One region of the Humibacter ginsengiterrae genome, then DNA from elsewhere that is predicted to be linked to it. Evidence: predicted binding sites of a transcription regulator. Region 1 holds the regulator's gene; each other region holds the start of a gene.
The links. Region 1 encodes HrcA, which represses chaperone genes, less so after heat shock. Its sites were predicted from a motif close to TTNGCACTCGNNNNNNNCGAGTGCNAA; they were not measured.

Region 1 (7,437 bases):
GTCGAGCGCCTTCACCTTCGTGTGGGTGCCGAGCACGGCATCCGCCATCGACACCGTCAGCGTGCACAGCAGGTCATCGCCGTCGCGGCTGAACACGTCGTGGTGGCGCACCTTGATCTCCAGATAGAGGTCGCCGTTCGAACCGCCCGCCGGACCCGCCTCGCCACTGCCGGGCATCTGGAGCCGGAGTCCGGTGTCGACACCGGCCGGAATGTCGACCGGCACGGTCCGCCTGGCCCGCACCCGCCCCTGTCCCTGGCAGGTCACGCACGGCGTGGCGATGACCGTGCCGTATCCGCGGCAGGTGCCGCACGGCGAGGAGGTCATGACGTTGCCGAGCAGCGAGCGCACCGTGCGCTGGATGCTCCCCGTCCCGTGGCAGATGTCGCATGTGACGGGCGCGGTGCCGGGCTGGCAGCAGGAACCCCCGCAGGTCTCGCACACGACGGCGGTATCGACCTCGAGATCGCGGTGAGCTCCGAAGATCACCTCGTCGAGGTCCACCTCGACCCGCAGCAGGGCATCCTGTCCGCGTTCCCGGCGCGAGCGCGGGCCGCGCTGAGCGCCGCCCGTCGCGCCACCGAAGAACGTCTCGAAGATGTCGCCGAAGCCGCCGAAGCCTCCCCCGTCGAAGCCGGGTTGTGGTCCCAGGTCGTACTGCTGCCTCTGCTGGGGGTCGCTGAGCACGTCGTAGGCGTGCGTGACGAGCTTGAACCGCTCTGCGGCCTCGGGGCTCGGGTTCACGTCGGGGTGCAGTTCACGCGCGAGCCGGCGATATGCCTTCTTGATCTCGTCGGGGCTGGCGTCGCGGGCGACGCCGAGTACTTCGTAGTGGTCGGCCACGGAAGAGGGGTTTCCTTAACTGATCGTGTACTGAACGTTTCTCACCGCCACGGCAGGGTCACTCGCCGAGCAGCCGGGAAAGATAGCGGGCCACCGCACGCACGGCGGCCATGTTGTTGGAGTAGTCCATTCGGGTCGGGCCGAGCACGCCCAGCCTGGCAGCGTCGATGCCCGAACCCGCATAGCCGCTGGCCACGACGGATGCCTCGGAGAACGGCGAGACCGCGTTCTCGCGTCCGATCCGTACCGAGACGCCGTACTGCTCTCTGTCCAGCTCGCGGGCCATCTCGCCGAACAGCTTCAGCAGCTCCACCTGCTCCTCGATAGCCTCCAGCACGGGCGTCACGCTGCCGGTGAAGTCGTTCTCGGTGCGCACGAGGTTCGCGGCTCCCGCCATGATGAGGCGCTCCTGACGGGTCGCCTCGATCTGTTCGACGATCACCTGGCACAACGAGGCGACGGTCTCCCGCGCCTGCGCGGTCCACCGCTCGGCCGGAAGAGTGGAAGGAAGGCGACGGAGCACGACTGCCGCATCCGCCAGTCGCAGCCCCGCGCTCTGGGCGTTCACCTGTGCGCGCACCTCGGCGAGGGCATCCTCTCCCAGATCGCCATCCGGTTCGGCGACGCCCTGCTCCACGACGCCCGAGTCGGCGATCAGCACGCACAGCACGCGGCGCGGGGCGAGCGGCACGAACTCGATGTGGCGCACTCTGGCACGTGACACCGACGGGTACTGCACGAGAGCGACCTGGTGGGTCAGCTGCGCGAGGAGGCGCACCGTGCGCGCCAGAACGTCGTCCACGTCGACGGACTGGCCGAGGAACACCTCGATCGCCTGGCGCTGAGCGCTGGAGAGCGGGCGCAGTTCGGACATCCTGTCGACGAACAGCCGGTATCCCTTGTCGGTGGGCACACGCCCTGAGGAGGTGTGCGGGGCCGCGATGAGCTCCTCCTCCTCGAGGGCCGCCATGTCATTGCGGATGGTCGCAGCGGAGACGTCGAATCCGTGCCGCTCCACGATGCTCTTCGAGCCGACCGGCTCTCGGGATGCCACGTAGTCCTGCACGATGACCCGGAGGACCTCGAGGCTGCGTTCTGTCACCATGGCGCCAGCTCCCTTCCGGTCATCGACTCCGGCCCGCACGCGATTGGCACTCGTTGCGGTCGAGTGCCAATCATATCCCGGGCGCACGACGAGGGCGTCTCCGTCCACGGTGCGGCACAGCATCCACCCGCTGCGTTCCGAACAGGTGAAAGGAGTTTCAGGCTAACGACCCACGATGCCCACCGTGAAACTGCTCCTCTTCGGCCACCGGTGGTAGGGGCCAGTCCGCTCACTACGGCGCGGAATCATTGCAGTCGAGCATGGCGAGCAGTACTTTTAGCGCTATCTCGCAAAGGGCGAGATACGCATCTTGCATGCCGTCGAAAGGCGCACCGTCATGAGCGATCCGAATCTCCCTCAACAGCCGGCCGGTGAAAACGCACCCCCGGCGCCGCCGCCCCCTCAATACGGGCAGCAGACCCCTCAATACGGGCAGCAGCCTCCGCAGTACGGGCAACAGCAATACGGCCAGCAACCGCCCGGGCAGCAGCAGCCGCCGCAGTACGCGCAGCAGCCGCAGTACGCGACTCCGGCCGGGCCCCTGACGCCCGAGCAGGACAAGTCCTACGCCGCGTGGTCGCACTTCGGCGGCGCGATCGCCTTCCTCGCCTTCTTCATCGGGTGGCTCGCCATCCTGGCGATCGTCCCGTCGCTGGTGTTCTATCTGGCATTCGGGAAGCGCGGAGAGCGGGTGCGCAATGAGGCGAAGGAGGCGCTGAACTTCCAGATCACCATGGTGGGAGCCATGATCGTCTGGGCGATCGTCGCCGCCATCATCTACGCGGCCCTGTTCGTTCCCCTCGTGCTCGGCGGCGGCTGGTTCGTGCTGGGGCTGATCCTCGCCCTGGTCGGGTGGGCGCTCGTGGTGATCGACGTGGTCTTCTCGATCATCGGCGGCGTGCGCGTCAACGCGGGAGGCAGCTACCGCTACCCGTTCGCGGTGCGATTCATCAAGTAGCCGACCGTCGCAACACGCGGACGGCATTCATCACCTACGAAGGAGAGCTCATGAGCAACGTCCCACCCCCTCCCCCGCAGAATCCGTATCCGCAGAGCCAGGCGCGCCAGATGCAGCCCGCCGACGAGAAGCTGTGGTCGATGCTCATCCACCTGGGTGGCGCGATCATCTCATTCCTCAGCTACGCGAGCCTCGCCTTCCTGCCCGCGCTGATCGGGTTCCTCGTACTGAAGGACCGGGGGCCCTTCGTGCGCGAGAACACGAAGAACGCCCTCAACTTCCAGCTGACGATGCTGATCGGTGTCATCATCGGCTGGATCACGGCGTTCATCCTGATCGGATTCCTGATCCTTCTCGCGGTCTGGATCGTCAACATCGTGTTCAGCATCATCGCGGCGGTCAAGGCCAACCACGGGGAGAACTACCGGTACCCGATCACCATCCAGTTCATCAAGTAGCAGTCAGCCGTCGCACGACGGCGTCCGCCAGAAGCCGTCCTGTGCGGGTCAGTTCCACCGATCCGTACAGGGCGGCTTTCGCATTCACGAGACCGTCCGCGATGAGGCCGGCGACCGCGGCGCGTCCTGTCGCGCCGAGCGCTTTCGTCGGCAGTCCGTCGCGGATGCGCACCCGCAGCAACACGTCCTCGAATGCCCGCGTCGCGGCATCCAGAGTTTCCCGCCCTGCCGCGGGCGAGTCGCCGGAGAGCACACGTTGCGCGTAGGCGGCAGGATGCTTAACGTTCCACCAGCGCACGCCGCCGACGTGACTGTGTGCACCTGGACCGACTCCCCACCAGTCGTGCCCCAGCCAGTAGCCGAGGTTGTGCCGGGAGCGGTGTGCGGCATCCGTGGCCCAGTTGCTCACCTCGTACCATTGGAATCCGGCGGACTGCAGCCGATCGTCGGCGAGTTCGTACATGTCCGCCTGCAGGTCGTCGTCGGGCCCCGGAAGGTCTCCTCGACGGATCTGCCGCGCCAGCTTCGTGCCATCCTCGACGATGAGCGCGTAGGCGGAGAGGTGATCGGGCTTGCACTCCAGCGCGGCGTCGACCGACGCCGACCAGTCGGCGAGGGATTCCCCCGGGGTGCCGTAGATGAGGTCGAGGCTCACCTGCAGGCCGGCATCCTTCGCCCAGCGCACCACTTGCGGCACGCGTTCCGGATCGTGCGTGCGCTCGAGCGTGCGCAGCACGTGCGCAACGGCCGACTGCATGCCGAACGAGACCCGGGTGAATCCGGCGGCGGAGAGCTCCGCGAGGTACCGAGCGTCCACGCTGTCGGGATTCGCCTCCGTCGTCACCTCGGCCCCTGCGGCGAGGCCGATCGTGTCTCGGACCGCGCTCAGCATCGAGTTCAGATCGCTGGACGGGAGCAGAGTCGGCGTGCCGCCGCCGAAGAACACCGTGGCGGCGGGACGAGCCGCAACGCCGGTACGTTCCAGAACACCGGCCGCGAATCGCACCTCCATGGCCGCCTGCTCCGCGTAGTCCGCCTGGCGTGCACCGCGCAGTTCCGTTGCCGTGTAGGTGTTGAAGTCGCAATATCCGCAGCGCACGCGGCAGAACGGCACGTGCAGATACACGCCGAGGTCGCGCGCGGTCGCGCCATCGGCTGCGCTCGCCGGCAGCAGCCCGTCGGCAGGAGCGGGATCAGCGATCGGGAGTGTGCTCGGCACCCTCGACCCCATCGGAGTCGTCGTCCGTCTCGCCGGCAGCCACATCGGCCGCTGCCGGAAGCTGCGGTTCGTCATGCACCGTGACGTGCGTCACCGTGAGCGCGGTCGGCGCGTTCCGCTGTGCGTCGTCGTCGCCGACCCCGGGGGTCTGCGCGACGCCAGGGCTCCCGGTGACCGGGTGCAAAGCACGCAGGTAGCGCTTGCCCAGCCGGCGCTGCGAGGCGAACGACACCGGGGCGATCATCTTGCGCACGCCACCGGCGGCCCGGGAGAACGACCGCATCGTGAGCCACACCGAGTCGTCTTCGCGCTGCTCGAGCACGAACGACTCCTCGCCGGAGAGCGGATGCCCGTTCATCGTTCCGTAGCCGAAGCCGACGCGGTGCTCCTCCTCGATCACATACACGACGCGCACGGGGGCGTTCACATGGAACGGACCGAACGGAACGCGCAGCACCGCTGTCATGCCGTTGGCTATGTACGGATGCCCGTCCTCGTCGAAGACCGCCTCGGTACCGTGGTGCGGCTCGAGTCGCTCGGGGGTGCCGTCGGCCGCGTAGCGCACGCCGGCGTACTCCTCGCCGCTTCCGGGATCCACGTGGGTCACCTCGACGCCGCTCCCGCGCTGCACGCCCCACGTCATGAGCGCTCGCGCCGACGTGGTGAAACGCTCGTCGCCGCTGCCGAGCCTGATCGAACGCGACGTCGGGCGGTAGCCCTTCGGGGGATGCTGCGTGAGGTCGTGGGCGAGCGTCGCTCCGACCGCAGCGTAGGTCACCGGCTGGTCGGTGAAGGTACTGCGTCGCATGGCCATCAGAGTCTAACCAAGGTTGCTGCCCGATCCCTGACCCGGTTCCACCAGCCCCGACTCGTACGCGGCGATCACCGCCTGCACGCGGTCGCGAAGTCCGAGCTTGAACAGCACCCGGCTCACGTGCGTCTTCACGGTGCCTTCCGCCATGTGGAGCCTTGCGCCAATCTCCGCATTCGTGCGTCCGTGCGCTATCTCGGCGAGCACCTCGCGTTCGCGCTCGGTGAGCGTGCTCAGGGGTGGGTCATCCGCTCCAGGCGGAGGCGGGCGATGCACGAACTGCTCGATGAGCCTGCGCGTGAGCGAAGGAGCCAGCAGCACATCGCCGCTCGCCGCGGCTCGCACGCTGTTCACGAGAGCCTCGGGCGTCACGTCTTTCAGCAGGAAACCACTGGCGCCCGCGCGGAGGGCCTCGTAGACGTACCGGTCGACGTCGAACGTCGTCAGCATCACGATCCGGATGCTCGCGTGTGCACTGAGCACGCCCCCGATGGCGTCGACTCCGTCCACCCCCGGCATACGGATGTCCATCAGCATCACGTCTGGTGCGGTGCGCCTGGCCAGTGCGATCGCCTCTCCTCCGTCGCCGGCCTCACCGGCGATCCGCATGTCCGGTTGCGACTCGATGATCAGCCTCAGTCCGGCTCGGATCAGGGGCTGGTCGTCGACGAGCGCTACGGACACTTCGCTCATACCGGGTCTCCGCGCAACGGCAGCATCGCCGACAGCGTGAACGAGCCGTCGGCATCCTCGTGCGAGGTCAGCTCACCGCCCATGAGTTCCACCCTCTCGCGCAAACCGGAGAGCCCGCGTCCGGCACCCGGAACGGTATCCGACTTCGTACCCGGTCCGCTGGTCACCGTGATCAGGAGGCGGTCTGCCGGTTCTGCGATGCCAACCCGGACGACGGTGTCGACCGTCCCCGAGTGCTTCAGCACGTTGGTCAGTCCTTCCTGCACGACCCGGTACCCGGTGAGTTGAAGGCCGAGCGGAAGCGACTCTGCACGCTCGGACACGAACAGCGAGACGGGCAGCCCGAGGCGCCGCATCCGCTTGCAGAGATCCGCGAGCCCGGTGAGCGTGGGCTGCGGGTCGCCCCTCTCGTCCGTGTCGCCTCGGAGGACCGTGAGCAGCGCTCTCAGCTCCCCGAGCGAGTCCCTGCCCAGTTCCTCGATCTGCGCCAGCGCCGTCACGGCCGCGCCCGGGTCGCGCGCTGCGGCCACCCGTCCACCGCCGGCTTGGACCACGATCACGGTGATGGTGTGGGCGATGACGTCGTGGAGTTCGCGGGCGATTCGTGCGCGTTCCTGTTCGCTTGCCCGTTCCGCTGCCTGGGTGCTCTCGATCTCGGCACGCAGGGCGTTGTCACGATGAACGGCCCAGCTGCGCGCGAACAGCCCAAGAGTCCACGACGCGACGAGGAAGGCGCCGTTGTAGAGCACGTCTCCCGGGTCGCTCATCTCGGGAAAACGCACTGCTATGGATGCGAGCGTCGCCGCGGCCGTCGCGAGCGCGATAAGCGGACGGAGCATGCCAGGCTCGTGCCGAGCGCACGAGTACACCGCTACCAGCCAGGGTATGAACTCGCCCCAGTACGTGAGCGCGACGGGGAAGACCCAGGGCGGAATCGCGATCACCGCGACGATGACGATCAGGATGGCGAGCGGCTGCTTGCGCCGGAAGGTCAGCGCGGCACAGGCGATAACGGTCGGGATGACCGCCGTCACGGCCGGTGCCCTGCCCGTCGGCTGGCTGAGGCCCGTTGCGATGTCTAGGAGACCGACGACGAGGAGCAGCACCGGCGGTACGCCATCGATCGCGATGTTGCGCCAGTCGAACCTTCCCGGCCTCGCGATGGCATCACGGTAGCGCCGGACGGCGTCTGCCGCGTCTGCCACACGACAGATGCGGCATCAGTCCCGCGACCGATCGATCAGGGCTGGGTGATGGATGTCTGCGCGGCGACCGCGAAGCAGCCTGACATGTAAGCGGTGTCCGGACACGCCGCCAGGAGGACATCATGAATTGGACATCAACCGACGG
Region 2 (7,437 bases), on a different contig from region 1:
TTCGGCCAGCCGGCCGCCCGCCTGGATGTCCATCAGCTCGCCCGCGATGTTCACCCGGGCGATCTCGAGGTCGTTCTCCCGCTGTCCGTTGGAGAGCCCGCCCTCGTAGAGCTGACCGGTCTCGGCGTCCACCAGGTAGGCGGCGAACGCGCCGGCATCGCGACGGAACAGCGTGTTCGACAGTGAGACGTCGCCCCAGAAGAATCCGATCATGTGCAGGCGCACGAGGAGCACGGCGAGTGCGTCGACGAGCCGGGTCGCGGTGTCGGGGCGGAGGGTTTGCGAGTAGAGGGCCCGGTAAGGCAGCGAGAACTTCAGGTGCCTCGTGACAAGCACGGGCTTCAGAGGCTTGCCCGAGTCATCCGTTCGACCTTCGATGACCGCTACCGGTTCCACGCAGGGCACGTCGAGTCGCTGAAGAGTGCGCAGCATGTCGTACTCGCGCCTGGCCATCTCGCCCGTCGTCTCCTTGATGGCGATGACGTAGCCGGAGAGGTTCGCGAAGCGCACCAGGTGGCGGGAGATGCCCTTGGGCAGCAGGGCGATGTGCTCGTTGGACCACTTGTCCAGCGGCAGGTTCCACGGCAGGTCGAGCAGAGCCGGATCGACGGTTGCCGCGGTGATGTTGACGGAGCCAGCCATAACTGAAAAGCCTACGTTCAAAAGGAATCACCCCGGCCCGAGCGAGGCTCGGGGCCGGGGCGATTCGATCGGAATGTGTGGGGCCTAATCGACCACGGCGCCGCCGAGGCGCTCGCCGCTCTCCGCGTCGAAGAGGTGCACGTGGCCCGGCTTCGGCGTGATGTAGACCGTCTCTCCGGCGTTCGGGTGCACGCGGCCGTCGACGCGGCCGACGATGTCGACCCGCTTTTCGTCGATCTCGGTGTGGCCGTACAGGTAGCCGTCGGCGCCGAGCTCCTCGACGAGGTCGACGGCGACCGTGAGGCCGTTGCTCGCGCTGGCGGAGACCACCACGTCTTCGGGACGGACACCGATCGTGATCTGCTTGCCGGCCTTGGCGAGAACCTCGCGGTCCACGGGAACAACGGCGGTGCCGAACTTGATGCCGCCCTCGGTCACTTCGGCGCCGAACAGGTTCATGGCGGGGCTGCCGATGAAGCCCGCGACGAACACGTTGTTGGGCTCTGCATACAGCTCACGCGGCGTTCCGACCTGCTGGAGCACGCCGTCCTTCAGCACGGCGATGCGGTCACCCATGGTGAGGGCCTCGGTCTGGTCGTGCGTGACGTAGACGGTGGTGACGCCGAGACGCCGGGTCAGCGAGGCGATCTGGGTGCGGGTCTGAACGCGCAGCTTGGCGTCGAGGTTCGACAGCGGCTCGTCCATGAGGAACACCTGCGGGCTGCGGACGATGGCGCGGCCCATCGCGACGCGCTGACGCTGACCACCGGAGAGGGCCTTCGGCTTGCGGTTGAGGTAGGGCTCGAGGTCGAGCAGCTTCGCGGCCTCCAGCACGCGCTGTGCACGCTCTTCCTTCTTCACGCCGGCGATCTTGAGCGCGAAGCCCATGTTCTCTGCAACGGTCATGTGCGGGTACAGAGCGTAGTTCTGGAAGACCATGGCGATGTCGCGGTCCTTCGGCGGAACATCCGTGACGTTCCGGTCGCCGATGAAGATGTTGCCCTCGTTGACCTCTTCGAGTCCGGCGAGCATGCGCAGCGACGTGGACTTACCGCAGCCGGAGGGGCCGACGAGCACGAGGAACTCGCCGTCGGCGATGTCGAGGTTCAGCTTGTCGACGGCAGGACGCGTGGAACCCGGATAGGTTCGCGTCGCCTCGTCGAAAGTGACTGTTGCCATGGTTATGTCTCCTTCACCGGCAGGTACGTGCCGGACGATCCGTTGTGATGGATGTTGTATGGCCATCGGTCGTCGATGACCAGAACTGATGTTACGTCACGACTCTGGCGCCCGGCGAATCGAGTGCATCCGCACCCCGCAGCAGTGCAGCGTTCACCCCGCAGCTGCGCGAATTTTCTCCAGCGCCCGTCTGGGCATTTCCCAGAGTGCCGCTCTAGGGTTGGTGCCGTTCGCATGCCGCCTCGATGCATGCCCCTCGTACCCCGCACAGCTGTCAAGCACCCGAAGTGAGATCGAATGTCCAACGGCGATCTTGAACGCCGCCCGTCCAATGGAGAACGCCGCGCGGCGACGCGCGACAAAGCGCGTCAGCTGCGTGAAGCCCACCGCAAGCAAGAGCGCCGCCGCCGGGCCGTCGTCAGGACCAGCATCATCGCCGTGGTCGTCGCTGCAGCGGCGATCGTGGCCGTCGTGATCGTCTCGTCGATCCACGCGCCCGCGCACGGGCCGGCGAACATGGCCAGCGACGGCATCCTCATCGGCAAGGGCCTGAAGGCCGAACGCACACCATCGACGGCGCCCGACGCGAAGCCTGTGGTGAACAAGCAGGACCCCTCAGCGGGCACGGTGAGCATCGTCACCTACATCGACTACCTCTGCCCGTTTTGCGGCGACTTCGAGCGCACCAACATCGACCAGATCGGCAAGCTCGTCGACAGCGGCGCCGCCACCGTCGAGATCCACCCGATACCGCTGCTGGCGAGCCGGTCCGCCGGAACAAAGTACTCCTTGCGTGCTGACAACGCGGCTGCATGCGTCGCCAACTACGACCCGAACTCGTTCTGGGCGTTCAACAAGGAGCTTTTCGAGAACCAGCCGAAAGAGAACACCACGGGGCTCACGGATCAGCAGATCAAGGACCTCGTGAAGCGCGCCGGCGTGAAGACGTACGACTCGGTGTCGAAGTGCATCGACGACGGCAGGTACGACTCGTGGGCGCAGAATGCGCTCGATCGCACGCTCACCGGGCCGATCCCGAACTCATCGGTGAAGCAGCTCAAGGCGACGCCGCTGATCCTCGTCAACGGCAAGCAGTATCAGGGGTCGCTGAAGGACCCCGACGAGTTCCGGGCCTTCATCGTTAAGGCGCAGGCCGACACATACTCCACTCCGTCGCCGACCGCGAGCCCGACTCCGACCGCCACCTCGGCCGGCTGAGCACCGCCACCTGCACGACGACCCATTAGGATGTTGCGGTGCCGTGCTGCAGTGATCGCACTGCGGGCGCGGGCCGACTTAGCTCAGTTGGTAGAGCACTTCTCTTGTAAAGAAGGGGTCGCGAGTTCGAGCCTCGCAGTCGGCTCTCTTCAAGCTCCTGATTCGTTCAGGACGCCGGTCACTCCAGAACGCTGACGAATCCTTCGGGATCGATCAGCTTCGGTGCCCCGTCGCCCTTGCCCTGCTTTCGTTCCGGCTTGCCGCCGACGTACAGCCAGCCGAGCAGGCGTTCGTGCTTGCCGAGGCCGTGCATCCTGCTCACGGCTTTCGACCTCGTGTAGTGACCGGTGCGCCACATCACGCCCCAGCCCGCCTCGTCGAGCAGCAGGCTGAGCATGTGGGCGACACCGGATGCCACGGCATCCTGTTCCCAGCCGGGCACCTTCTCGCTCTCCCGCCGCGACGACACCACGGCGATGAGCAGCGGCGCTCGGAGCGGCTTCGTCGAAGGCTCCTCCTTGTTCTCCGCCTCGGCGATCGCCGCACCGAGCCGCCGACGCGCGTCGCCGCGCAGTTCGATGAGGCGCCACGGCTTCAGCGAGCTGTGGTCGGCGACGCGACCGGCCACGGCGGTCAGCGTGAGGAGCTCGTCGTGCGAGGGGGCGGCATCCGTCACCTTCGACTGCGACCGCCTTGCCGCGATCGCCTCTCGAGCGCTCACCGGCTATGCGTCGGCGTTCTGGTCGCTCTGCTCACCCTGCGGAGCGAAGGCGAGCGAGAGCGAGTTCATGCAGTAGCGGTCGCCCGTAGGAGTGCCGAAGCCGTCGGGGAAGACGTGCCCCAGGTGCGAGCCGCAGTTGGCGCAGCGCACCTCGGTGCGCACCATTCCGAGAGAGGTGTCCTCCAGCAGTTCGACCGCCTCCGGGCGCACCGACTCGTAGAAGCTCGGCCAGCCGCATCCGGAGTCGAACTTCGTTCCGCTCTTGAAGAGCTCGGCGCCGCAGGCCGCACAGGTGTAGATGCCGGCCCGGCTCTCGTCGAGCAACTCGCCGGTCCAAGGCCGTTCGGTGGCCGCCTCGCGCAGCACCGCGTACTGCTCGTCGGAGAGCTCCTTGCGCCACTCGTCGTTCGACTTCGAGACCGTGTAAGTCATTGCTCGTTCCTTTCTCGCGTGCACCGGCGCCGAGGACCCGGGCCGCTTTGCGCACACCAAGGGTAACGAGCGCGCCTGACGGACTGTTCCGGGCACTTTCAGTTCGCTGCGCATGCCTCGCCTCTGCGGCGAAGGGGCGACCATACAATGGCGCTGGCCGGCAGGAGGTGATGGGTGTGGGTGAAGCGGAGCACGCGCCCGATCCTGCGTCCGGCGAAACCGACGACGAGTCCGTGCCACCGGAGGGGTCGTCACTGAGCGAGCGCGATCTCGCGGTGCTCGAGTTCGAACGGCGTTGGTGGAAGCACGCGGGTGCCAAGGAGCAGGCCATCCGCGATCAGTTCGGTCTTTCCGCAGCCCGGTACTATCAAGTGCTCGGCCGGGTGATCGAGTCGCCGGCAGCGCTCGTGCACGATCCGATGCTGGTGCGGCGCCTGCAACGTGTGCGCGATGCGCGCCTTGCAGCACGGGTGAACCGCCTTCGGCCTCGCTGAGCATGCCGTGACGAATCGCACAGTGCGATCCCGTACAGTCCTGAAGAGCTTCACCCGCCCGACCCCGAGGATCCTCACCTAGACCATGGCCGCCAAGTTCCCGACCGATCGCTTCGACCAGGTCCCCGACGACCTAGAACGCATCGGCGCGCACAGGGCTCCCCGGCCACGGGGTTACGGCTGGATCTGGGTCGCATGGTGCGCGGGAGCGGTGATCGTGATCGTGGGCCTCGGCGCGCTAGGCATCTTCGCCATCAACGGAACGCTGAACGTGAAGTTGCCGTTCGCCGCAGGGTCGCCTTCGGCCACGCGGACCGCGACGCCCACTCCGACGCCGACGATCACCCCGGCGGTCAACCCCGCCCTGACCCTCATAGTGCTGAACGGAACGGCGAAGGCCGGACTGGCGGCGGATGCCACGACCACGTTGAAGGCGGCAGGCTGGCAGAACATCACGCCGGCGAACGCGAGCTCGACGGACGTCAAGAAGACCACGGTGTACTACGGCGATCCGAAGAACGTGAGCGCCGCCCTCGCAGTGTCTCAGGAGCTTGCCGGAGCCCCGATCCAGGAGACGCAGGATTTCGCGGCGACCGGAGCCGACATCACTGTGGTGCTCGGCGCGGACTACGCGCCGACGCATCAGTGATCGATCCCGTCCAACGGCCAGGATCCACGTGGCCGGCAGCGGTCGCGTAACCGATTGTCTCAATCTGGACACGCCCCTCGTCCTGGGCTAGGGCTGCCGCTACTATCGGGGTTCAACGCTCGCGACCATGCGGCGTTTGCATGAAGGCAATGGGAGTAACAGATGGCGAACGGAACCGTCAAATGGTTCAACGCTGAGAAGGGCTACGGCTTCATCACCGTCGACGGTGGGGGACAGGACGTTTTCGTTCACTACTCCGCAATCGACATGAACGGCTACAAGGTCCTTGAAGAGGGTCAGCAGGTGACTTTCGAGGTCGGAACCGGATCCAAGGGTCCGCAGGCGGAATCGGTCCGTCCCGCCTGACGATCACCGAAGCGTGAAGGAGGGGTGCCGCGGATGCGGCGCCCCTCCTTCTCTTTTCGGCCGTCGCATTCCCTCGTCTTGCACTCACGAGGGTCGAGTGCCAGAATCCTTTTAGCACTCACTTCTGTTGAGTGCTAACCACTGAATCTTTCGCGTAACGTCCGGGAGGGACGAGAAACAACATGGCAAAGATCATTGCTTTTGACGAGGAGGCTCGTCGCGGCCTCGAGCGTGGCCTCAACACGCTCGCCGACGCGGTCAAGGTGACCCTCGGCCCGCGCGGTCGCAACGTCGTGCTCGAGAAGAAGTGGGGCGCGCCGACCATCACGAACGACGGCGTGTCCATCGCGAAGGAGATCGAGCTCGAGGAGCCGTACGAGAAGATCGGCGCCGAGCTCGTCAAGGAGGTCGCGAAGAAGACCGACGACGTCGCCGGTGACGGCACCACGACGGCGACCGTGCTCGCTCAGGCCCTCGTGCGTGAGGGTCTGCGCAACGTCGCGGCCGGCGCCGACCCGATCAGCCTCAAGCGCGGCATCGAGAAGGCCGTCGCCGCGGTGACCGAGCAGCTGCTCGCCGCCGCGAAGGATGTCGACACCAAGGAGCAGATCGCCGCGACGGCATCCATCTCCGCTGCCGACCCCGAGATCGGGGCGATCATCGCCGAGGCGATCGACAAGGTCGGCAAGGAGGGCGTGGTCACGGTCGAGGAGTCGAACACCTTCGGCACCGAGCTCGAGCTCACCGAGGGCATGCGCTTCGACAAGGGCTTCCTGTCGCAGTACTTCGTGACCGACCCCGACCGCCAGGAGGCGGTGTTCGAGGACCCGTACATCCTCATCGCGAACCAGAAGATCTCGAACATCAAGGACCTTCTGCCGATCGTCGACAAGGTGATCCAGGCCGGCAAGCAGCTCCTGATCATCGCCGAGGATGTCGACGGCGAGGCTCTGGCCACGCTGATCGTCAACAAGATCCGCGGCATCTTCAAGTCCGTCGCCGTCAAGGCCCCGGGCTTCGGCGACCGCCGCAAGGCTCAGCTGCAGGACATCGCGATCCTCACGGGTGGCCAGGTCATCAGCGAGGAGCTCGGTCTCAAGCTCGAGAACGTCACCCTCGACCTGCTCGGCCAGGCCCGCAAGGTGGTCATCACCAAGGACGAGACCACGATCGTCGAGGGTGCAGGCGACCCGGAGCAGATCGCCGGTCGCGTGCAGCAGATCCGCAACGAGATCGAGAACACCGACAGCGACTACGACCGTGAGAAGCTGCAGGAGCGCCTGGCGAAGCTCGCCGGCGGTGTTGCGGTCATCAAGGCCGGTGCCGCGACCGAGGTCGAGCTCAAGGAGCGCAAGCACCGCATCGAGGACGCCGTTCGCAACGCGAAGGCGGCCGTCGAGGAGGGCGTCGTCGCCGGTGGTGGCGTCGCGCTGATTCAGGCGGGCAAGGCTGCGTTCGAGACGCTCGAGCTCGTCGGCGACGAGGCGACCGGTGCGAACATCGTCAAGGTCGCCATCGAGGCGCCGCTCAAGCAGATCGCTCTCAACGCCGGCCTCGAGCCCGGTGTGGTCGCAGCCAAGGTGGCCGAGCTGCCTGCCGGTCACGGCCTCAACGCCGCGACGGGTGAGTACGGCGACCTGCTCGCACAGGGCATCATCGACCCGGCCAAGGTGACGCGCTCGGCTCTGCAGAACGCGGCATCCATCGCCGGTCTGTTCCTCACCACGGAGGCCGTC
Region 3 (7,437 bases), on a different contig from region 1:
TGGACGTTCTCCACGAACCAGGCCGGCTCTCAGCCGTGGCAGCAGCAGACGCCCATTCTGCCGCTGAACGATCCCGCGCACGCCGCCGACGTGTCGCGCGTGTACGCGTCGCTCTCCGGCATGGTTCGGGGCGACACCGGTCTGTACGACACCGTGCTGGCGGCGGTGAAGGCCGTGCAGAACGGCTACGACCCTCGCATGGTCAACTACGTGCTGGTGGTCACCGACGGCCGCAACGACAACCCGGCGGGCGGGCTCAGCCTGCCCGACCTGCTCGCGCAGTTGAAGGCGCTGCGCAATCCCGCGAAGCCGGTGCCGGTGATCATGGTCGGGATGGGACCGGACACCGACGTATCTGCCATGTCGCAGATCGCGAACACCACGGTGGGAGCGGTCTATACGGCAGAGCATCCACAGGACATCACGAACGTGCTCGTCGACGCGCTGGCGCAGCGCACCTGTCGCCCCTACTGCTCCTGACCGAGCCCCAGCACATCCAGCAGCCAGGCCAGCTCGAACGCGCGCTCCCGCCACGAGTTGTACCGTCCGCTGACTCCGCCGTGCCCGGCCGACATCTCCGTCTTCAGCAGAACGGGCGCACCCGCTTCGCGTAGGCGCGCGATCCACTTGGCCGGCTCCACGTACAGCACGCGGGTGTCGTTCAGGCTGGTGACGGCGAGGATGCGCGGGTAGGCACGGGCATCCTGCCGGACGTTCTCGTACGGCGTGTACGACTTCATGTACTCGTAGACCGCCGCGTCGTGCAACGGATCGCCCCACTCGTCCCACTCGATCACCGTGAGCGGAAGATCGGGATCGAGGATGCTCGTCAGCGCGTCGACGAACGGCACGGCCGCCAGGATGCCCGCGAACAACTGCGGCGCGAGGTTCGCCACCGCACCCATGAGCAGCCCGCCTGCGCTGCCGCCCTCCGCCACCATCCGGTCGGGAGCCGTCCAGCCGCGCTCCACGAGGTGCTTGGCGCAGGCGACGAAGTCGGTGAAGGTGTTGCGTTTGCGGGTCAGCTTGCCGTCTTCGTACCAGTGCCTGCCGAGCTCGCCGCCGCCGCGCACGTGGGCGATCGCGAATACCACGCCGCGGTCGAGCAGCGACAGCCGTGCGATGGAGACAGACGGGTCGATGCTGTGCTCGTACGACCCGTACCCGTACAACTCGAGAGGGGCAGGGGTGCCTGGGGAGACGAGGTCCCGGCGGTAGACGATCGAGATGGGCACCAGTGTGCCGTCTTCGGCGCGCGCCCATTCGCGGCGCTGCTCGTAGGCATCCGGGTCGTAGCCGCCGAGGATCGGCTGCCTCTTCAGAAGCCGCAGCTCGTCCGAAGCGGCGGCGCTGTCCGGGGTCCAGTCGTACACGGTCGACGGCGTGACCAGCGAACCGTAGCCGAGGCGCACCGTGGGCTGCTCCCACTCCGGGTTTCCCGTCGTGCCCACCGTGTACAGCGGCTCATCGAACTCGAGCTCGCGCAGGTCGCCGTAGCCATCCGCGGTCAGCGGCAGTACCGCGACCCTGGTGAGCGCGTCCCTGCGGTACTCGACGACCACGCGAGAGGCGAAGGCGTCGACCGACTCGAGGCGCACGCCCGGTCGGTGCGGAAGAATGACATTCCGCGGCCCGAGCGGGTCGGATGCCGCGACATCCACCAGCTCGAAGTCCTCTGCACCGTCGTTGTGCACGATGAGCAGCCGGTCCTCACCGGCGACGACGGCGTGCTCGACCGAGTACTCGACGCCTTCGCGCCTCGGCCACACCACCGTGGGGGCGGCGGTCGGATCGGCGGCCGGGATCAGCCGCGACTCGCTCGTGATGGATGAGCCGATACCTACTTCGATGTAGCCGCGACTGCGTGTGACGCCGATGCCGACCCAGAATCGCTCGTCCTTCTCGTGGTGCACCACGACGTCGGCGGAAGGCTCCGTTCCCAGGGCGTGACGCCAGATGGTGTCGGGGCGCCACGCATCGTCGACGGTCGCGTAGAACGCGTGCCGGCCGTCGGGGGAGAGCACGGCGCCGGCCGACGTGTTCGGCACCTCGTCGCCGAGCTCACCGCCGTTCACGAGGTCGCGCACGCGAAGCGTGTACCGCTCGTCGCCGACGGTGTCCACGGCGTACAGCAGCATCGTGCCGTCGGTGCTGACGTCGAACGTGCCCAGCCGGAAGAAGTCGTGGCCCTCCGCCTCAGCGTTCGCGTCGAAGAGCACTTGTTCGCCGGCCAGCGCGGGTGTGCCGGCGTCGACGTCGGCCACAGTGGGAGGCGTCCAGTCGTCGTCGGAGGCGATCGGTGCGCGGCACTGCACGCCGTACTGCCTGCCCTCGAACGAGCGGGAGTAGTACCACCAGCGACCCTCGCGCACCGGAACGGAGAGGTCGGTCTCCTGAGTGCGCGACCTGATCTCCTCGAAGATCCGCTTGCGCAACGGTTCCAGGTGCGCTGTCCTTGCCTCGGTGAACGCGTTCTCCGCCTCCAGGTGCGCGATCACCTCTGGGTCGTCCTTGTCCCGCAACCACTCGTAGGGGTCTTCGACCGAGTCTCCGTGGTGTGTGCGGGTGAACGGGACCCGCTTGGCGGCGGGAGCGGCGATATCGAGATCGGGCATGGCATCCACGCTATCCGCAAGACGCGCGATGCCGCCGACGGCGACCACGGGTCGTCGATGGCAGCCTCGGCGTGGTGGAGTGTCGGTAGCGTTGCCTGCATGAGCATTCCGCAGCGCGTGTTGAACGATGGAACGAGCATCCCGGCGATCGGCTTCGGAACGTATCCGTTGCGCGGCGAGACGGGCGAGAAGGCGGTGGTGTCGGCGATCGAGGCCGGCTACCGGCTGCTGGACACGGCCGTGAACTACGAGAACGAGGATGCCGTCGGGCGCGGCATGCGGGCATCAGGGCTCGAGCGCGCCCAGCTCATCGTGCAGACCAAGATCCCCGGCAGGCACCACGGGTACGACGAGACGATGGCCTCGTTCGAGCAGTCCCGGCGCGCTCTGGACGTCGAGAAGATCGATGTATACCTGATCCACTGGCCGAACCCGAGCGTCGACCGCTACGTCGACACGTTCAAGGCGATGATCGAACTGCGCGACCGCGGTCTCGTGCGAACGATCGGTGTCTCTAACTTCACCGAGGAGTTCCTCACCAGGCTGCAGCGCGAGACCGGAGAGCTGCCCGCGGTGAACCAGATCGAGTTGCACCCGTACTTCCCGCAGGAGCGGCTGCGAGCGTTCCACGACGAGCACGGCGTCGTGACCGAGGCGTGGAGTCCGCTCGGCAAGAACTCGCCGGTACTGAAAGAACAGGCGATCGTGGACGCCGCCGCCTCTCACGGTGTCACTCCGGCTCAGGTCGTACTGCGCTGGCACGTTCAGCTCGAATCGGTGCCGCTGCCGAAGTCGGGCAATGCCGAGCGTCAGCACGAGAACTTCGACATCTTCGGCTTCGAGCTGACCAACGACGAGGTCGCGGCGATCACCGCGCTCGGCAGGTCGGACGGCCGGCTGTTCGGAGGCGACCCGAACCACCACGAGGAGCAGTAGCCGCAGCAAGCGGAGACGCACGAAGGCGGGGCCGGGGGATGAGTCCCCGGCCCCGCCTTCGTGCCAGATCTCAGCGCACGCGTGCGGTGCGCACGACGTTCACGCGTCGATCGGCTTCTCGTGCTTCTCCTCGACCGTCACCGTCGGGTGGTCGCCTTCGCCCGTGGCGGCGCCGCTGGTCACGGCGATCTTGCGAGGCTTCGCCTTCTCGCTGACCGGGATCGTCACGCTGAGCACGCCGTTCACGTAGTTCGCGGAGATCCGGTCGGTGTCGAGGCCCTGGCCCAGGCTCAACTGGCGCAGGAACGAGCCGGACTGGCGCTCGCGCGTGATCCACTTCACGCCCTCACCGCTCGACAGCGTGCGCTCGGCGCGGATCGTCAGCAGCTGACCGTCGACGTCGATGTCCACCGAGCCGGGGTCGATGCCGGGCAGGTCGGCGTTCAGCACGTAGGTGTCGCCGTCGCGGTACAGGTCCATCGGCATCAGCCGCGGCCCCTGCCCGCCGCCGAACATGGCGCCGGCCAGTCGGTCGAGTTCGCGGAACGGGTCGTAGTTGGTTGCCATCTCTACTCCTCCATGGGTCGATCCACGATGGTTCAAAGTTGAGCCGCATAGGCTCAACTACGGTCAGATTAGCACTCTGATGTGGAGAGTGCCAACGGTGAGTTCTTCCCGCCGCGTCTGCTCTGGGCGAACGCGGGTGAGGCACCGGCCGGGACCACAATGGAGGGATGCACGCAGCCGAGAGCCCCGAAGAGATCGCACGCCGCTTCGACGAGCGTGCGGGCCACTACGACGAGTCCGAGTTCCACACGGCTCTCGCCGGGGCGGTCGCGCAGTTCGCCGGAACCGACGGTGTGCGCAGCGTGCTCGACATGGCGACCGGCACCGGGCTCGTTCTGCGGGCGTTGCCGGAGGTGGACATCCGCAAGGTCGGTGTCGACCTGTCTCCCGGCATGCTCGAGGTTGCCCGTGAGCACCTGCCCGGTGCGCAACTGATCGAGGGTGACGCCTCGATCGCGCCCGACGTCGGCGGAGAGCAGTTCGATCTGATCACGTGCGTCACCGCGCTGCACCTCCTGCCCAGCCCGGTGGATGCGCTGCGATCGTGGCGCAGTGCGCTGGCGCCGGAAGGGCGTGTCGTGGTGGGGGTGTTCCGAACGGACGACGCGCGCGATGTGCCCGAGGTCGCCGAGGCCGTGAGCCGCGGCGCCGAGCGGCGCCCGCACGGCACGCACGACGAGCTGCACGCACGGGTCGGCACCGAGGAGGCGCTGAGAGTGCTGGCAGCCGAATCGGGTTACGAGCTCGGGAGGGTACGCACCTGGGTGCTGCCTGAGCCGCTCGAGGTGTGCCTGCTCGCAGAGCTCGTCCCGGCACGCCCACTCGGTGTCCGCGACGCATAATGGCGGGATGATCACGACCGAGCTGGCACGCGAGCTGCGAGACCACGGACTGGTGTGGCATCCGGCATCCGGCGACGTCTTCGCCATCGACTCGGGCGAGTTCGACGGCGAGACGTTCACCGTGAGCGACATGACGATCGAGGCCCATGAGTTCGACACCGGCACCATCCTCGGCTTCAACGGCACGACGGAGTGGGCGCTCGACTCGGTCGCGGTCGAGAACGCGGTGTGGCTGCCGCGAGAGGATCAGCTCCGTAGTCTCCTCGGCGGCACGTTCGTGGCGCTGAACCGCACGGATGCCGGTGACTACGTCGTCGAGACTGCTCGCGACGGCGCGCACGCACGTTTCGCTGCGGCGGAGGCAGAGACGGCGTATGCGCACGCGGTGCTTGCCCTCATCGCGCAGGCGACGGCGGACGCCGCCACCTGATCGGGCGGGCGCTCAGGCGTCCGCGAGCGCCGCGGGCGTGATTCCCGCCACAGGCGCGCATCCGGTCATCGCCATCGTGATGTCGAGTTCGGTGAGCACGTTCTGCAGCACCTCTCGCAGCACCGGCGATCGCGGTGATATCCGCGCGCTCCCCTCGTCGAGTTGACCGTGCCACCGCCACATGTGACGATCGACGTGGTCCTTAACGCACGGTGCACCACGGATGAACGTCGCCGTTGCGCCGCCTCCGGCTCGCCGGGGAAGCGGGAGGCCGTGCCCGTGCCCGCTATTCGAGAAAGACGTCGGTGGACCTCACCCTGATCGTCGTGCTGGTGATCGCGCTGGCACTCTTCTTCGATTTCACCAACGGCTTCCACGACACGGCGAACGCCATGGCGACGCCGATCGCGACCGGCGCGATGCGGCCGAAGATCGCGGTCGCGCTCGCCGCCGTGCTCAACCTGGTGGGGGCGTTCCTCTCCACGGCGGTGGCGAAGACCATCTCGAACGGCCTCATCAACGAGGGCCACGGCGGTGTTCTGATCACACCGACGATGATTTTCGCCGGGCTCGTCGGCGCCATCATCTGGAATCTCGTCACCTGGCTCTACGGCCTTCCCTCCAGCTCCAGCCACGCACTCTTCGGCGGACTGATCGGTGCCGCGATCGTCGGCGCCGGTTTCGGGTCGGTCGACTACGTCGTGCTGCTCGACAAGGTCATCCTGCCGGCCGTGCTTTCCCCGATCATCGCGGGCCTCGTGGCTTTCTGCGCCACCCGGTTGGCCTATGCGATCACGCGCCGGTACGACCGTCTGCCCGACGGTCGCGCCGGGTTCCGGTTCGGCCAGATCTTCTCGTCGTCGCTCGTGGCGCTCGCCCACGGCACCAACGACGCACAGAAGACGATGGGCGTCATCACGCTCGTGCTCATCTCGGCGGGCGCGCTCGCGCCGGGTTCGAATCCTCCCGTGCTCGTCATCGCGGCCTGTGCGCTGGCCATCGGCATCGGCACCTACACCGGCGGATGGCGCATCATCCGCACCCTGGGCAAGGGGCTCACGGATGTGAAGCCGGCGCAGGGCTTCGCGGCGGAGACCAGCACCGCGGCGACCATCCTCGCCTCCTCGCACCTCGGGTTCGCGCTCTCGACTACACAGGTGGCATCCGGATCGGTGATCGGATCCGGCCTCGGCAGAAGGGGCTCCAGCGTGCGGTGGGGCACGGCCGGGCGTATCGGTCTCGGCTGGCTCATGACGCTGCCCGCCGCGGCCGTCGTCGGCGCGATCACGGCCCTCATCGGACTGCTCGGGTTCGTCGGAGTGGTGATCGATCTCATCATCGCGGTCGGCGTGATCGTGCTGATCTTCGCGATCTCCAAGCGCAATCGGGTGTCCGCGCGCAACGCGTTCGAGGGCGTCAACGAGGTGGCCGAGTCCGGACGCGTCGTCAAGATCCGCAAGGTCAAGCCGAAGAAGCCGAAACGGAGCGCAGCATGAGCGGCATCGACTGGATCTCGTTCGTGATCGTCGCCGCCGTGGCGCTGGTCGCTGCGTGCGTCGTCATTTCGCTATATGCGCTGGCGCTGAGGATGCTCTCCACGGCGGGCAAGGCGCCACACGTCACCCCGGCGGAGTTCACGGACGCGATCACGATCGTCACCCCGGCCGAGGCTGCAGCGGAGGCGAAGCGCATCAAGAAGGCCGCGTCGCGCAGCCCGCTCACGCCGCTGCAGAAGCGTCTCGCGCTTATCGTGGCCTACACGTGCTTCGTGCTCTGCGCCCTGGTCGTGCTGTTCGGCATCTATCTGATCGTCCCCGCCCTGCATAGCTGAATACGCACCTCAGTCGGTGCGGCGCGCGCGCCCGATCGCGTTCATCAGGTGGTAGATCACGATCGCTGCGACCGTTCCGAGCACGATGCCGCTCAGCTGGATGCCGCCCTTCGGGTTGCCGATCACCCAGGTGAGGTTGCCGACGCCGATCACCAGAGCGACAGCCGCGGCGAACTGGTTCTTCGGCTTAGAGAAGTCCACCCGGTTGTCGATCCA

Region 2: the regulator HrcA is predicted to act here: its motif matches at 5,813-5,839, upstream of groL (chaperonin GroEL).
Region 3: the regulator HrcA is predicted to act here: its motif matches at 4,187-4,213, upstream of ACYVII_RS04485 (Hsp20/alpha crystallin family protein).

The regions. Positions count from the first base shown of each region.
Region 1 is NZ_BAAGWY010000001.1:195,655-203,091, forward strand. Features, by position in the region: gene dnaJ (molecular chaperone DnaJ) at 1-843, opposite strand, end outside; gene hrcA (heat-inducible transcriptional repressor HrcA) at 902-1,948, opposite strand; gene ACYVII_RS01005 (DUF4870 domain-containing protein) at 2,286-2,906, shown strand; gene ACYVII_RS01010 (DUF4870 domain-containing protein) at 2,957-3,364, shown strand; gene hemW (coproporphyrinogen-III oxidase family protein) at 3,357-4,583, opposite strand; gene ACYVII_RS01020 (DUF1990 family protein) at 4,558-5,391, opposite strand; gene ACYVII_RS01025 (transcriptional regulator) at 5,404-6,087, opposite strand; gene ACYVII_RS01030 (sensor histidine kinase) at 6,084-7,292, opposite strand; gene ACYVII_RS01035 (hypothetical protein) at 7,415-7,437, shown strand, end outside.
Region 2 is NZ_BAAGWY010000003.1:140,247-147,683, forward strand. Features, by position in the region: gene ACYVII_RS05535 (DUF4032 domain-containing protein) at 1-642, opposite strand, end outside; gene ACYVII_RS05540 (ABC transporter ATP-binding protein) at 727-1,821, opposite strand; gene ACYVII_RS05545 (DsbA family protein) at 2,119-3,039, shown strand; tRNA gene ACYVII_RS05550 (tRNA-Thr) at 3,112-3,184, shown strand; gene ACYVII_RS05555 (nitroreductase family protein) at 3,218-3,760, opposite strand; gene msrB (peptide-methionine (R)-S-oxide reductase) at 3,764-4,192, opposite strand; gene ACYVII_RS05565 (DUF3263 domain-containing protein) at 4,363-4,686, shown strand; gene ACYVII_RS05570 (LytR C-terminal domain-containing protein) at 4,772-5,335, shown strand; gene ACYVII_RS05575 (cold-shock protein) at 5,498-5,701, shown strand; gene groL (chaperonin GroEL) at 5,884-7,437, shown strand, end outside.
Region 3 is NZ_BAAGWY010000002.1:422,993-430,429, forward strand. Features, by position in the region: gene ACYVII_RS04470 (substrate-binding domain-containing protein) at 1-480, shown strand, start outside; gene ACYVII_RS04475 (S9 family peptidase) at 468-2,615, opposite strand; gene ACYVII_RS04480 (aldo/keto reductase) at 2,715-3,551, shown strand; gene ACYVII_RS04485 (Hsp20/alpha crystallin family protein) at 3,651-4,118, opposite strand; gene ACYVII_RS04490 (class I SAM-dependent methyltransferase) at 4,286-4,960, shown strand; gene ACYVII_RS04495 (hypothetical protein) at 4,968-5,390, shown strand; gene ACYVII_RS04500 (inorganic phosphate transporter) at 5,696-6,886, shown strand; gene ACYVII_RS04505 (peptidase) at 6,883-7,221, shown strand; gene ACYVII_RS04510 (uracil-xanthine permease family protein) at 7,231-7,437, opposite strand, start outside.